2 regions of the Streptomyces sp. NPDC000134 genome follow, and region 1 is predicted to be linked to the other one. Evidence: predicted binding sites of a transcription regulator. Region 1 holds the regulator's gene; the other holds the start of a gene.
What was found. Region 1 encodes HrcA, which represses chaperone genes, less so after heat shock. Its sites were predicted from a motif close to TTNGCACTCNGNNNNNCNGAGTGCNAA; they were not measured.
Positions count from the first base shown of each region.

Region 2: the regulator HrcA is predicted to act here: its motif matches at 1,225-1,251, upstream of groES (co-chaperone GroES).

Region 1 is NZ_JBIAZN010000001.1:265,694-273,337, reverse strand. Features, by position in the region: gene ACFY32_RS01175 (hypothetical protein) at 1-122, opposite strand, end outside; gene ACFY32_RS01170 (16S rRNA (uracil(1498)-N(3))-methyltransferase) at 195-938, opposite strand; gene ACFY32_RS01165 (nitronate monooxygenase) at 935-2,020, opposite strand; gene dnaJ (molecular chaperone DnaJ) at 2,086-3,222, opposite strand; gene hrcA (heat-inducible transcriptional repressor HrcA) at 3,223-4,239, opposite strand; gene ACFY32_RS01150 (MBL fold metallo-hydrolase) at 4,399-5,124, shown strand; gene ACFY32_RS01145 (DUF3097 domain-containing protein) at 5,159-5,962, shown strand; gene hemW (radical SAM family heme chaperone HemW) at 5,991-7,223, opposite strand; gene ACFY32_RS01135 (AMP-dependent synthetase/ligase) at 7,286-7,644, opposite strand, start outside.
Region 2 is NZ_JBIAZN010000003.1:140,748-148,391, reverse strand. Features, by position in the region: gene ACFY32_RS05395 (polysaccharide deacetylase family protein) at 1-451, shown strand, start outside; gene ACFY32_RS05390 (polysaccharide deacetylase family protein) at 448-1,179, shown strand; gene groES (co-chaperone GroES) at 1,398-1,706, shown strand; gene groL (chaperonin GroEL) at 1,831-3,456, shown strand; gene ACFY32_RS05375 (SDR family oxidoreductase) at 3,540-4,313, opposite strand; gene ACFY32_RS05370 (MOSC domain-containing protein) at 4,413-5,081, opposite strand; gene ACFY32_RS05365 (LysR family transcriptional regulator) at 5,163-6,059, shown strand; gene ACFY32_RS05360 (WhiB family transcriptional regulator) at 6,102-6,431, opposite strand; gene ACFY32_RS05355 (response regulator transcription factor) at 6,813-7,424, shown strand.

The sequences.
Region 1 (7,644 bases):
GCCACCGTCGCCGTGTTCAGTCCGCCCGGCTCACAGGCGGCGGCCCCGCCGACGGCCGCCGTCACCAGCCCGGCCACCAGTACGGCCCGCCGCCCCCGTCGTACCCGTCTCGACAGCCCCATGGCAGGCAGCGTGCCACCGACCCGACCGCGGCGGTAGGGCGCATACGGCCACCCTTCACCACCGGCGCGGCGTCAGCCCCAGCGGCCGGTGCGGCCCAGCAGCAGGGCCGTCGCCGCGGTGCCCGCGGTGGAGGTGCGCAGGACGGTGGGGCCGAGGACGTAGGGCCGGGCGCCCGCCTCGGCGAACAGGGCCAACTCCTCGGGGGAGACGCCCCCTTCGGGTCCGACGACGAGCACGATGTGGCCGGTGGCGGGCAGTTCGGCGCGGGCCAGCGGGGTGTCGCCGCTCTCGTGCAGTACGGCGGCGAAGTCGGCCTCGGCCAGAAGTGAGGCAACCCGCTTGGTCGTGGCCGCGTCCGCGACCTCGGGGAAGCGGACCCGGCGGGACTGCTTGCCGGCCTCCCGGGCCGTCGCCCGCCACTTCGCCAGGGCCTTCGGTCCCCGCTCGCCCTTCCACTGCGTGATGCACCTCGACGCCGCCCACGGCACGACGGCGTCGACGCCGACCTCGGTCATGGTCTCCACGGCGAGTTCGCCGCGGTCGCCCTTGGGCAGGGCCTGGACGACGGTGATCCGGGGCTGCGGCGCCGGTTCCTCGGACACGGACTCCAGGTCCATGACGACCAGGCGGTCCTTGCCCTCGGCGGCCTGGACGACGCCCTCCGCCCAGCGTCCGCGCCCGTCGGTGAGGACGACGTCCTCGCCGGGCCGCAGCCGCTTCACGGAGACGGCGTGCCGCCCCTCGGGACCGGTCAGGACGTACGTCCCGCCGGGGAGCACGTCGAGCGCGTCGACCACGAACACCGGGGCGGTCATCGGCCGGTGCCTCCCGTCGTGTAGGCCGACAGCGCCGTCCCGGCGGTGGCGAGTTCGCCCGCCAGGACCTCCACCAGTCGCCCGGCGGGCAGTTCGCGCGCCATCCGGTGGCCCTGGCCGGCCCACAGCGCCAGGCCCTGGGCGTCGCCCGCCTTCGCCGCCGCCTTGCGCAGCGGCGCGGTGAGGTGGTGGACCTCCGGGTAGGCGGCGGGGGCGTACGGGCCGTGCTCGCGCAGGAAGCGGTTGACCAGGCCGCGGGCCGGGCGGCCGGAGAAGGCCCGGGTCAGCTCGGTGCGGACGAACAGCGGGTCGGTCAGCGCCCGCTTGTGCGGATCGGGCGCGCCGGACTCGGGGGTGGCCAGGAAGGCCGTGCCCAACTGGGCCGCGCTCGCGCCGGCCGCGAGGACCGCGGCGATCTGCCCGCCGCGCATCAGGCCGCCGGCGGCGACGACCGGCAGGCTCACCGCCTCGCGCACCTGGGCGAGCAGGGAGAGCAGTCCGATGCCGGTGCCGTCGGTCTCCGGGAAGTCGCGGTGGGTGCCCTGGTGGCCGCCGGCCTCCACGCCCTGCGCGATCACCGCGTCGGCCCCGCAGTCCTGGACGGCCCGCGCCTCGTCGGCGGTGGTGGCGGTGACCCAGGCGAACGTGCCGACGCGGTGCAGGGCGTCGACCACCTCGCGGGCGGGGACGCCGAAGTGGAAGGAGACCACCGGTACGGGGTTGTCGAGGAGGACGGCGAGCTTGGCCTCGTAGCCGTCGTCCCGGCCGCTGTCCGGGTCGCCGAGTTCCGTCTCGTACCAGGCGGCCTCGCCGGCCAACTGGTGGGCGTAGACGTCGACGGCGGCCCGGTCGGCGGTCTCGGGCTGCGGCAGGAACAGGTTGACGCCGAAGGGGCGGGCCGTCAGGCTCCGCAACTGCTTGATCTCCTGGTACATCCCGTCGGCGGTCTTCAGCCCGGCGGCCAGGAACCCGAGCCCGCCCGCCTCGCAGACAGCGGCGGCGAGCGACGGCACCGAGACGCCGCCCGCCATGGGTGCCTGCACGATCGGGTACGGGAAGAGATCGGTCAGCGCGGAGGACATGACCGCATGTTGTCACGTCCTCGATGACAAGTCCGAATCCGACCGTCCTCGCCCGGACACCGGCCTCACCGCCCGTTGAAGGCGTCCTTCAGCCGGGAGAAGAGTCCCTGCTGCCCCGGTTGAAAGGTGCCCTGCGGGCGTTCCTCACCTCGAAGCTGGGCCAGTTCGCGCAGGAGGCGTTCCTGCTCGGCGTCGAGCTTGCCGGGGGTCTGGACCTCGACGTGGACGACCAGGTCGCCCCGGCCGCCGCCGCGCAGGTGGGTGACGCCCCGGCCGTGCAGCGGGATCGACTGGCCGGACTGGGTGCCCGGCCGGATGTCGACCTCCTCCACGCCGTCGAGGGTCTCCAGCGGCACCTTGGTGCCGAGGGCCGCCGCCGTCATCGGCAGGGTGACCGTGCAGTGCAGGTCGTCGCCGCGGCGCTGGAAGGTGCTGTGCGGCAGCTCGTGGATCTCCACGTACAGGTCGCCGGCGGGACCGCCGCCGGGGCCGACCTCGCCCTCGCCCGCCAACTGGATGCGCGTGCCGTTGTCCACACCGGCCGGGATCTTCACCGTCAGCGTGCGGCGGGACCGCACCCTGCCGTCGCCGGCGCACTCCGGGCACGGCGTCGGCACCACGGTGCCGAAGCCCTGGCACTGGGGGCAGGGCCGCGAGGTCATGACCTGGCCCAGGAAGGACCGGGTGACCTGCGAGACCTCACCGCGGCCGCGGCACATGTCGCAGGTCTGCGCGGAGGTACCGGGGGCCGCTCCCTCGCCGTTGCAGGTGTTGCAGACGACGGCCGTGTCGACCTGGATGTCCTTGGTCGTGCCGAACGCGGCCTCGTCCAGCTCCACCTCGATACGGATCATCGCGTCCTGGCCGCGCCGGGTGCGCGAGCGCGGCCCGCGCTGCGACGCCGTGCCGAAGAACGCGTCCATGATGTCCGAGAAGTTCCCGAAGCCGCCCGCGCCGAAGCCGCCGGGGCCGCCGGCGCCGGACTGCGAGAGCGGGTCGCCGCCGAGGTCGTAGACCTGCTTCTTCTGCGGGTCCGACAGCACCTCGTAAGCGGCGTTGATCTCCTTGAACCGCTCCTGGGTCTTCGGATCGGGGTTGACGTCCGGGTGCAGCTCGCGTGCGAGCCGCCTGAACGCCTTCTTGATCTCTTCCTGCGACGCGTCGCGGCGCACGCCGAGAACGGCGTAGTAGTCCGTGGCCACTTACGACTCCGCCAGGATCTGTCCGACGTACCGTGCCACTGCGCGTACCGCTCCCATCGTTCCCGGGTAGTCCATGCGGGTCGGTCCGACCACGCCGAGCTTGGCAACCGCCTCGCCGCCCGAACCGTAGCCCACCGACACGACGGACGTGGAGTTGAGTCCTTCGTGGGCGTTCTCATGACCGATACGGACGGTCACGCCCGGGTCCTGCGCCTCACCGAGCAGCTTCAGGAGCACCACCTGCTCCTCCAGCGCCTCCAGCACCGGCCGGATCGTGAGGGGGAAGTCGTGCCCGAAGCGGGTCAGATTGGCGGTGCCGCCGATCATCAGCCGCTCCTCGTTCTCCTCGACCAGGGTCTCCAGGAGGGTCGACAGGACAGTGGAGACGGTACCCCGCTCCTCCGGCTCGAACGCCTCGGGGAGATCCTCCACCAGACCCGGCACATCCGTGAAACGGCGGCCCGTGACCCGGCTGTTGAGCCGCGCCCGCAGGTCCGCCAGCGGTGTCTCGCCGAACGGCGCCGGGCAGTCGACCATCCGCTGCTCGACCCGCCCGGTGTCCGTGATCAGCACGAGCATCAGCCGGGCCGGCGCGAGCGAGAGCAGCTCCACGTGCCGCACGGTCGAGCGGGTCAGCGACGGATACTGCACCACGGCGACCTGCCGGGTGAGCTGCGCCAGCAGCCGCACCGTGCGGGCCACCACGTCGTCGAGGTCGACGGCGCCCTCCAGGAAGTTCTGGATGGCGCGCCGCTCGGGCGGGGTCATGGGCTTGACGCCCGCGAGCTTGTCCACGAAGAGCCGGTAGCCCTTGTCGGTGGGAATGCGCCCGGCGCTGGTGTGCGGCTGGGCGATGAACCCCTCCTCCTCCAGGGCCGCCATGTCGTTGCGCACGGTGGCCGGGGAGACGCCGAGGTTGTGCCGCTCGGTGAGGGCCTTGGAGCCGACCGGCTCCTCGGTGCCGACGTAGTCCTGGACGATGGCGCGCAGCACCTGAAGCCTGCGTTCACTGAGCATCGCGCACACCTCCAGCAGTCGTCCGCCTCGCACCTCCTGGCACTCCATACATACGAGTGCCAGACTTCCCCGGCCAGTGTACGGCCGTGGGGTACGCCCCCGGCAAGGCCGGGGGCGCGCTGCCGTCCCCGGCGGGCGCGCAGGGTTAGCGTCGCCGCCATGACGGTGACTTGGGAAGAGCTGGGATGGGAGCGGGTGGCCGCCGGGGTGGGGCGGCGCCGCCTGCCGGTGTGGGACTGCACGGCGGGGCTCGTCGTCGGCGCGGGCGCCGCGCTGCTGATCGACGCCGGGTCCAGCCTCGGCGAGGGGGCCGGGCTGCGCTCGGAGGCGGGGCGGCTCGCCGGGCACGGTGTGACGCATCTCGCGCTGACCCATCCGCACTTCGACCACGTCTTCGGCGCCGCGGCGTTCGCGGGCGTGGCGGTGTACGGCGCGGCCGGTATGGACGCGGCACTGGACGGGGGCCGGGAGACGCTGCGCGCGGACGCGGTGGCCAACGGCCTGGACCGGCGCCGCGCACGGGAGGCGGCGGACGCGCTCGTCCGGGTCCGGCACCAGGTGCGCGGGCGGCTCGCCCTCGACCTGGGCGGCGGCCGGCGGGCGCTGCTGGCCGGCCTGGGGCCCGCGCACACCCCGCACGACCTGGTGGTGCTGGTGCCGGGCACCCCGGACGTCGTGTTCTGCGGCGACCTGGTCGAGGAGTCCGGGGAGCCGCAGGCCGGCCCGGACGCGGTGCCGGCGCACTGGCCCGCGGCCCTGGACAGGCTGCTGGAGCTGGGCGGCGAGGACGCCGTGTACGTGCCGGGGCACGGGGCGGTGGTGGACGCGGCGTTCGTCCGGGCCCAGCGGGACGCGCTGGCGGCGCGCTACGGCGTGTCGCGGTGATCGCCGCACGCCGGCTCCTCGTATCGTCATGAGAATGCGCCAGTACTCCGCCGATCTGACCCCGCCGTGGAAGAAGCCGCAGCCGGTACCGGAGGTTCCGGCCGAACCCGGCCTGGTGGTCGAGGAGGCCGGCACCGGGTTCTGCGGCGCGGTGGCCGGCTGCGAGGCGGGCACGGTGACGCTGGAGGACCGCTTCGGCAAGCGCCGGGTGTTCCCGCTGGAGCCGCGCGGGTTCCTGCTGGAGGGCAGGGCGGTGACGCTGACCCGTCCCGCCGCCGGTCCGGTACGCCCCACCCGTACCGCCTCCGGTTCGGTCGCCGTCCCCGGCGCCCGAGCGCGGGTGGCCCGAGCCGGGCGGATCTACGTCGAGGGGCGGCACGACGCCGAGCTGGTCGAGCGGGTCTGGGGCGACGACCTGCGGATCGAGGGCGTGGTCGTGGAGTACCTGGAGGGCGTGGACGACCTGCCGTCGATCGTCGCCGATTTCGCGCCGGGTCCGGACGCCCGCCTGGGCGTCCTGGTGGACCACCTCGTGCCGGGCTCCAAGGAGTGGCGGATCGCCGAGTCGGTGACCGGCGAACACGCCCTGGTGGTGGGCCACCCGTACATCGACGTCTGGGAGGCGGTGAAGCCGTCGTCGGTGGGCATCGCCGCCTGGCCCCGGGTGCCGCGCGGCCAGGACTGGAAGACCGGGGTGTGCCGCGCGCTGGGCTGGCCGGAGAACACGGGGGCCGCCTGGCAGCACATCCTGGGACGGGTGCGGTCGTACAAGGACCTGGAGCCGGAGCTGCTGGGGCGGGTCGAGGAACTGATCGACTTCGTCACGGCACCGGCGTAGCACCGCCGGACGCGCGTCCGCCGGACGCTCAGTCCACCAGGTCCCGCACCACCGCGTCGGCCAGCAGCCGCCCGCGCAGGGTCAGCACCGCCCGGCCGTCCCCGTACGGCTCCCGCTGGAGCAGGCCGTCCGCCAGCGCCCGGCGGGAGGCGGCGAGGCCGGCCTCGTGCAGGAGGGAGAGCGGGACGCCCTCGCGCAGCCGCAGCTCCAGCAGGACGCGCTCGACGCGGCGGTCCTCGTCGGTGAGGACCTCGCGTCCGGCGCCCGGGGAGCGGCCCGCCGCCAGGGCCGCCGCGTACGCGCCGGGGTGCTTGGCGTTCCACCAGCGCACGCCGCCGACGTGGGAGTGCGCGCCGGGTCCCGCGCCCCACCAGTCGGCGCCGCGCCAGTACAGCTCGTTGTGCAGGCAGCGGGCCGCGTCCGAGGTGGCCCAGTTGGACACCTCGTACCAGTCGAATCCGGCCGCCGCGAGGGTCTCCTCGGCGATCAGGTACCGGTCGGCGTGCACGTCGTCGTCGGTCATCGGGATCTCGCCCCGGCGGATGCGGCGGGCCAGCCCGGTGCCCTCCTCGACGATCAGGGCGTACGCGCTGACGTGGTCGGGTCCGGCGCCGAGCGCGGCGTCCAGGGAGGCCCGCCAGTCGTCGTCGGACTCGCCGGGGGTGCCGTAGATCAGGTCCAGGTTGACGTGCTCGAACCCGGCCGCGCGGGCCTCGGCGACGCACGCCTCGGGGCGGCCCGGGGTGTGGGTGCGGTCGAGCACCTTGAGCACGTGCTGTCTGGCGCTCTGCATGCCGAAGGAGATGCGGTTGAAGCCGCCCGCGCGGAGGGTGGCGAGGTACCCGGGGTCGACGGACTCCGGGTTGGCCTCGGTGGTCACCTCCGCGTCGGCCGCGAGGCCGAACTCGTCGCGGATCGCGCCCAGCATCCGTACCAGGTCGTCGGCGGCCAGCAGGGTGGGCGTGCCGCCGCCGACGAAGACCGTGCGGACCTCGCGGGGGTCGTCGCCGAGCACCTTGCGGGCCAGGCGGATCTCGTCGGTCAGCGTCTCGGCGTAGTTGTCGCGGGAGGCGAGGACGCCGCCGGTGCCGCGCAGTTCGGTCGCGGTGTAGGTGTTGAAGTCGCAGTAGCCGCAGCGGGTGGCGCAGTACGGGACGTGCAGGTAGAAGCCGAGGGGGCGGTGGGCGGCCCCGGTGAGCGCGGACGCGGGCAGCGCGCCGTCGGCGGGGACGGGCTCGCCGTCGGGGAGTGCGGAGGGCATGGGCTCCATTGTCCCGCACGCCGGCCGTCACCGGGGCCGGTGTCCCGGCCCCGGGTCGTGCGCTACGCCTCGCGGGCGCCCGCGTACATCTCCTCGATCAGGTTCTTGTACTCCCGCTCCACGACCGGCCGCTTCAGCTTGAGGCTGGGCGTGATCTCGCCGTGCTCGATGTCGAGGTCGCGCGGCAGCAGGCGGAACTTCTTGATGGTCTGCCAGCGCTGGAGGCCCTGGTTGAGCTGGTCGACGTAGCCCTGCACCATCTCGACGGTGGCCGGCGCGGCGACGATCTCCGCGTACGGCCTGCCCCCCAGGCCGTTCTCCTCGGCCCAGTCGGTGAGCGCGGCCTCGTCCAGGGCGATCAGGGCGGTGCAGAAGTTCCGGTCGGCGCCGTGCACCAGGATGTTGGAGACGTACGGGCAGA
Region 2 (7,644 bases), on a different contig from region 1:
CTACCTGGCCAAGGAGGACTACGGCTACTTCCGGCGGATGCAGGCCCGGGGTGTCGCCCTCAACAACCACACCCTGCACCACCCGTACCTGCCGGACCTCTCCTACGACCGCCAGAGGCGCGAGATCTGCGGCATGCAGAAGGTGCTCCGCGCGCACTACGGCAAGCGCCCCACCGTCTTCCGCCCGCCCTACGGCGACTACGACGAGAACACCCTCGTCGCCGCCAAGAGCTGCGGCATCACCCACGTCCCGCTCTGGAACGAGGAAGTCTTCGTCGACCGCTGGGACTACCGCGAGTGGGACCGCGAGCTGCACCGCGGCGACATCGTCCTCACCCACTTCCGGGGCCGGGGCGACTGGCCGGGCACCATGCGCGACATGGCCCGCCGCTTCCTCGACAAGGTCACCGCCGAGGGGTACGCGGTGGCCCGCCTGGAGGACTACCTGTGAGGCCCCGCCGCACCCGCCGCACCCGCCGCGCCGGGACCGTCCTCACGGCGGCCCTGCTCACGGGCCCCGCCGCGCTCACGGGCTGCGCCCCGCCCGCCACCGGCACCGGCGCACACCCCGGCGCGTACGCCGGCGCGAAGCCGCCCCGGGCGGGGGACCTGCCGCCCGTCGTGGACCACGTCCGCACCCGCGACCGGGTCGTCTTCCTCACCTACGACGACGGCGCCGAACGCGACCCGGCCCTCGTCGGCCTGGTCCGCGCCCGCCGGCTGCCGGTCACCCTGTTCCTCACCGACACCGTCGTCGGCCCGGCCTACGGCCGCCTCGCCCGGCTCCGCTCGGTCGGCGCGAGCCTGCAGAACCACACCCTCGACCACGCCGCCCTGCGCGGCCTGCCGTACGCCGGGCAGCGCGCCGAGATCTGCGGCCAGCAGCGCAAGCTCACCTCCCGCTTCGGCGTCCGCCCCCGCCTCTTCCGCCCGCCCCACGGCACGTACGACACCACCACGCTGCGCGCCGCCGCCGACTGCGGCATCACCGCGGTCGTCCTGTGGCGCGTCTCCGTGGACCCCGCGGGCACCCTCGCCTACGCCCGGGGCGAACCCCGCCTCCACCCCGGCGACATCATCACCCTGGCGGACCCGCCCCTGGCCCCTCGCACGAAGGCCCTCCTGACCCGGCTCACCCGCCAGGGCTTCAGGGTGGCGAGCCTGGACGACTACCTGTAGGAGGCGGTCCGCCCGGCGCCGAGCCGCCCGACGCGCGGCGCTCGATTGGCACTCCGCTTGACCGAGTGCTAACCCCGGCCATAGTCTCGGGTCTGGCACTCCCCCCTGGAGAGTGCCAACACAGCGACGGGCAGGTCCGGCACCCGCGACGACGGATCGACCTGGTCGCCACCTCAGACAGTTAACCCCGTGAGATCTCCGAAGGGGGAGGTCGGATCGTGACGACCGCCAGCTCCAAGGTTGCCATCAAGCCGCTCGAGGACCGCATCGTGGTCCAGCCGCTCGACGCCGAGCAGACCACGGCCTCTGGCCTGGTCATTCCGGACACTGCCAAGGAGAAGCCCCAGGAGGGCGTCGTCCTGGCCGTGGGTCCGGGCCGTTTCGAGGACGGCAACCGCCTTCCGCTCGACGTCAAGGTCGGCGACGTCGTCCTCTACAGCAAGTACGGCGGCACCGAGGTGAAGTACAACAACGAGGAGTACCTCGTCCTCTCGGCCCGCGACGTCCTCGCGATCGTCGAGAAGTAATTCACCGAAGCACCTTGCTTCATTGCTTTACTGCTGCGCCCCTGGTCCCCCGCGTCACTTGAGAAGCCGGGCGCCCGGGGCGCAGCGTCGTTAACCCAGATTCCGGAAGAGGGCTCACGCTCCCATGGCGAAGATCCTGAAGTTCGACGAGGACGCCCGTCGCGCCCTCGAGCGCGGCGTCAACAAGCTCGCCGACACGGTGAAGGTGACGATCGGCCCCAAGGGCCGCAATGTCGTCATCGACAAGAAGTTCGGCGCCCCGACCATCACCAACGACGGTGTCACGATCGCCCGCGAGGTCGAGATCGAGGACCCGTACGAGAACCTCGGCGCCCAGCTCGTGAAGGAGGTGGCGACCAAGACCAACGACATCGCGGGTGACGGTACGACCACCGCCACCGTGCTGGCCCAGGCGCTGGTCCGCGAGGGTCTGCGCAACGTCGCCGCGGGTGCCTCCCCGGCCGCCCTGAAGAAGGGCATCGACGCGGCCGTCGCCGCCGTGTCCGAGGAACTCCTCGCCACCGCCCGCCCGATCGACGAGAAGTCCGACATCGCCGCCGTGGCCGCGCTGTCCGCCCAGGACCAGCAGGTCGGCGAGCTGATCGCCGAGGCGATGGACAAGGTCGGCAAGGACGGTGTCATCACCGTCGAGGAGTCCAACACCTTCGGTCTGGAGCTGGACTTCACCGAGGGCATGGCCTTCGACAAGGGCTACCTGTCGCCGTACTTCGTGACGGACCAGGAGCGCATGGAGGCCGTCCTGGAGGACCCGTACATCCTCATCAACCAGGGCAAGATCGCCTCCATCGCCGACCTGCTGCCGCTGCTGGAGAAGGTCATCCAGGCCAACTCCTCCAAGCCGCTGCTGATCATCGCCGAGGACGTCGAGGGCGAGGCGCTCTCCACCCTCGTGGTGAACAAGATCCGCGGCACCTTCAACGCCGTCGCGGTGAAGGCCCCCGGCTTCGGTGACCGCCGCAAGGCCATGCTCCAGGACATGGCGGTCCTCACCGGCGCCACGGTCATCTCCGAGGAGGTCGGCCTCAAGCTCGACCAGGTCGGCCTGGACGTGCTCGGCTCCGCCCGCCGCATCACCGTCACCAAGGACGACACCACCATCGTCGACGGCGCCGGCGAGAAGGCCGACGTCGAGGGCCGGATCAACCAGATCAAGGCCGAGATCGAGACCACGGACTCCGACTGGGACCGCGAGAAGCTCCAGGAGCGCCTCGCCAAGCTGGCCGGCGGCGTGTGCGTGATCAAGGTCGGCGCCGCCACCGAGGTGGAGCTGAAGGAGCGCAAGCACCGTCTGGAGGACGCCATCTCCGCGACCCGCGCCGCGGTCGAGGAGGGCATCGTCTCCGGTGGCGGTTCCGCTCTGGTCCACGCCGTCAAGGTCCTGGAGGGCAACCTCGGCAAGACCGGCGACGAGGCCACGGGTGTCGCGGTCGTCCGCCGCGCCGCCGTCGAGCCGCTGCGCTGGATCGCGGAGAACGCCGGCCTGGAGGGTTACGTCATCACCTCCAAGGTCGCCGAGCTGGAGAAGGGGCAGGGCTTCAACGCCGCCACCGGTGAGTACGGCGACCTGGTCAAGGCCGGCGTCATCGACCCGGTGAAGGTCACCCGCTCCGCCCTGGAGAACGCCGCGTCCATCGCCTCCCTCCTGCTGACGACCGAGACCCTGGTCGTCGAGAAGAAGGAAGAGGAAGAGCCGGCCGCCGCGGGCCACGGCCACGGCCACTCGCACTGAGCCCCGCCCCTTCCTGAGAAGGCCCGGCACCCCTCGGGGAGCCGGGCCTTCTCACGCCGTCCCGCGCCCGCGGAACCGGGGCGTCACCGGGGGCCGTACTTGCGGCCCGTCCGGGAGCTGATCCCGCCCAGCAGGCCCCGCGGGACCAGCTTCGCCGCGCCCATCAGGGCCTTGTAGCGGGGGTCGGGGATGGAGAGGGTCTTGCCGCGGGCGAGGTCGGTGAGGGCCGCGGCGACCAGCTTGTCGGCGTCGAGCCACATCCAGTTCGGGATGTTGTCCGTGCCCATGCCCGCCCGCTCGTGGAACTCGGTGCGCACGAAGCCGGGGGCCAGCGCCATCAGCCGTACGCCGCTGCCCGCCAGGTCGCGCGCCGCGCCCTGGGTGAACTGCACGACCCACGCCTTGGAGGCGCCGTACGTGCCGCGCGGCACGAACGCGGCGACCGAGGCCACGTTCACGATCCCGCCGCGCCCCCGCTCCCGCATCGCCCCGGCCGCCGCCGAGGTCAGCCGCAGCACCGCCTCGCAGTGCACCTTGAGCATCCGCAGCTCGTCGGCGAGGGAGACCTCCAGGTAGCGGCCCTTGTTACCGAAACCGGCGTTGTTGACCAGCAGGTCGACGGGGTTCTTGCGGTCGCCGAGCCGGGCGGCCACCGCCTCGATGCCGTCGTCCGTCGCCAGGTCGGCCGCCAGCACCTCGGCCTCGATGCCGTGCCGGTCGTGCAGTTCGGTCGCCTGCACGCGCAGCCGCTCGGTGTCGCGGGCGACGAGCACCAGGTCGTGCCCGTCGGTCGCCAGCTTCCGGGCGAACGCGGCGCCGATGCCCGCCGTCGAACCCGTAATCAATGCCGTTGTCATGGCGCAAGGTTAGTGACCCGGAGCGGGGCGGGCGCGTTTCGCTCACCGAGCCTCCCGGCCGGTGAAGCCCCGGTGAAGGCGCCGGCAGGCCACCGCCCGTCAGGAGGCGTGCCGCGCCACGTACTTGCGGGCCGTCTCCAGCGCCAGCGGGTGCAGCGTGTCGGCCGCCGCCAGCAGCCCCGGCAGCAGCTCACGCTCGGTCGTCAAGGCCCGGAACTGCGTCGCCACCGTCACCCCGTGACCGGGCCGGCGCACCACCTCCACCGGGTCGCCCGCCCGCACCGCGCCGGGCTCGATCACCCGCAGATACGCGCCCGGAGCCCCCTTGCGGGTGAACCGCCGCACCCACTGCTTCTCACCCAGATGGCCCTGGAAGGTCAGGCAGGGTATCCGCCCGCTGGTCACCTCCAGGACCACGTCGGCGCCGATCCGCCAGCGCTCGCCGATCAGCGCGCCCGACACGTCCACGCCCCGCAGGGTGAGGTTCTCGCCGAACGCGCCGTCCGGCAGCGGCCGGCCCAGCTCGCGCTCCCAGTCGTCGAGGTCCTCGCGGGCCATCGCGTACACCGCCTGGTCGTCGCCGCCGTGGTGCCGCCGGTCGCACACCGCGTCCCCGGCGAGGCCGCTGCCGCCGACCCCCTTCGGCCCCGGCGCCGACACCCGCACCGGCCCCTCGGCAGGCCGCTTGTCGATGCCGGTCACGCCCTGCGGCTGGTCGGTGTACGGCACGGCCACGGGCCGGCCCAGATTCACGGACAGAAGCTCCATGGCGGCACGGTAGACAACGCCCCCTCAAAGCGTCGACGGATTATTCGCCGCCGTATCAAAGCAGGGCTTATCCTCGGTCGGGTGATCGAGGCTCGTCATCTCCGGGTACTGCGTGCCGTCGCCGCCACCGGCTCCTTCTCCGCGGCGGGGCGTGAGCTGGGCTGCACCCAGCCCGCCGTCAGCCAGCAGATGAAGGCCCTGGAGGCCTCCGTCGGCACCCCCCTGCTGGTCCGCACCGGCCGCGAGATGCGGCTCACCCAGGCCGGCGAGGCGCTGGTGCGGCACGCCTCCGGCATCCTCGCCGGGCTCACCGCGGCCGAGGAGGAGGTCGCCGCCATCGCCGGACTGCGCGCCGGACGGGTCCGGCTGGTCTCCTTCCCCAGCGGCAGCTCCACCCTCGTGCCCACCGCCCTCGCCGCGCTGCGCGCCGCCCACCCCGGCACCCGGGTCTCCCTGGAGGAGGCCGAACCCCCGACCTCCGTCGAACGCCTGCGCGAGGGCGAGTGCGATGTGACCCTCACGTTCCGTTACGAGGGGGCGGCGGGCGCGGAGGAGTGGGACGACCTCGTCGTCCGGCCGCTGCTGAGCGACCGGCTGGTGGCGCTGGTGCCGGAGCGGCATCCGCTCGCCCGCGCCGGGTCGGTGGCCATCGGCGAACTGGCCGGGGAGTCCTGGATCGCAGGCTGCCCGCGCTGCCGGGGCCAGTTGGTCGAGGTGTGCGAGGCGGCCGGCTTCGCGCCCCGCATCGACTTCGCCACCGACGACTACCCGGCGGTCGTCGGCCTGGTCGGCGCCGGACTGGGCGTCGCCGTGCTGCCCCAGCTCGCGGTGGACTCCGTACGCCCGCGAGGCGCCCGTACGGTCCGGCTCGAACCGGCGGTGCGCCGGGAGATCGTCGCCCTGACCCTGCCCGACCTGGCCCAGGTGCCGGCGGTGGCGGCGACCTTGGAGCAGTTGGCGCGGGCAGCGGGCGCGTAGCCTTCGGGCCATCCGGCCCCACGGCTGCGAAGAAACGTTCCTTCAGGTGTTCGAGACGGGGTCGCCGCCGACCGCCGAGGCCGACACCAGCCGGTTGCGTGCGCGTCCCATCAGTTCTTCTCGCTCGTCCTCGGTCAGCCCGCCCCACACGCCGTACGGCTCGCGCACCGCCAGCGCGTGCGCCGCGCACTCCGCGCGGACCGGGCACCTCATGCAGACCTCTTTGGCCGAGTTCTCGCGAGCGCTCCGGGCCGCCCCGCGCTCGCCCTCCGGGTGGAAGAAGAGCGAGCTGTCCACCCCGCGGCACGCAGCCAGGAGCTGCCAGTCCCACAGGTCCGCGTTCGGTCCGGGAAGGCGGGAGAAATCTGCCATGGCGTGACCCCTTGCAACCGATCTGGGTGGATACGGTATCCACGACCGTACAACTACGGTCTAAGGAGATGAAAATATGACTCATTGCGAATCTAGTCGCAGACACTGCCAAAGCGGAAGAAAAGCGGCTGAATGGGGCATAGGTTGTGATGAAAGATTGTGGGTTCGCTGCGCGTGACTGCCTCGTGTCCGTCCCCTCACGTAGAGTGCCGAAGACGACACACAGCCCCGTAACTCTTTCGAGTGACCGTCGTTGAGAGTGCGGAGGCGGTTGAAGGAAGAAGTGCTCGGACGGGCGTCCGAGACGGTCGACCGCACAGGTGACGATTTCGTACCAGCCTGGAGGCTCAAGGTGACGCGCACTAGCTGCGGAGGACGGTCATGACATCCGTCCTCGTCTGCGACGACTCCCCGCTTGCCCGAGAGGCGCTCCGCCGCGCGGTCGCGACCGTGCCCGGCGTCGAGCGCGTGACGACGGCTGCCAACGGCGAGGAAGTCCTCCGCCGCTGGGGTGCCGACCGCTCCGACCTGATTCTGATGGACGTGCGCATGCCCGGCCTGGGCGGCGTCGAGACCGTCCGGCGGCTGCTGTCCGCCGACCCCGGTGCGCGCATCATCATGCTCACCGTCGCCGAGGACCTCGACGGCGTGGCCCTCGCGGTCGCCGCCGGCGCCCGGGGCTATCTGCACAAGGACGCCTCGCGCGCCGAACTGCGGGCCACGGTCACCCAGGCCCTCGCCGACCCGACCTGGCGGCTCGCCCCGCGCCGGCTGCGCTCCGCCGAGATGGGCGCCGCGCCGACGCTCACCGCGCGGGAGATCCAGGTGCTGGAGGGCATGAGCCACGGGCGGTCCAACGCCGAGATCGGCCGTGAGCTGTTCCTCTCCGAGGACACCGTCAAGACGCACGCCCGGCGGCTGTTCAAGAAGCTCGGGGCATCCGACCGCGCCCACGCGGTGGCCCTCGGCTTCCGGTGGGGCCTGGTCCGCTAGGTCCCGCCGGCCACCGCGCCGTGCCGTCCGGCACCCGCGGGCCCGTCGCCGCCGGCCGGGCCGGGCGGCGGCGCCCCGGGTCGATACGGCCCCCGCGCCCCCGTGGGCGCGGGAGCGAGGCCGGTCAAGTAGCTCTGTCGGTGCCCGCTGCTCGTTTCGCCGCGGATGCCGCATCCTTGAGGTGTGGAGTTCCTCGGGGACGAGTCGGTCGAGCGGAAGG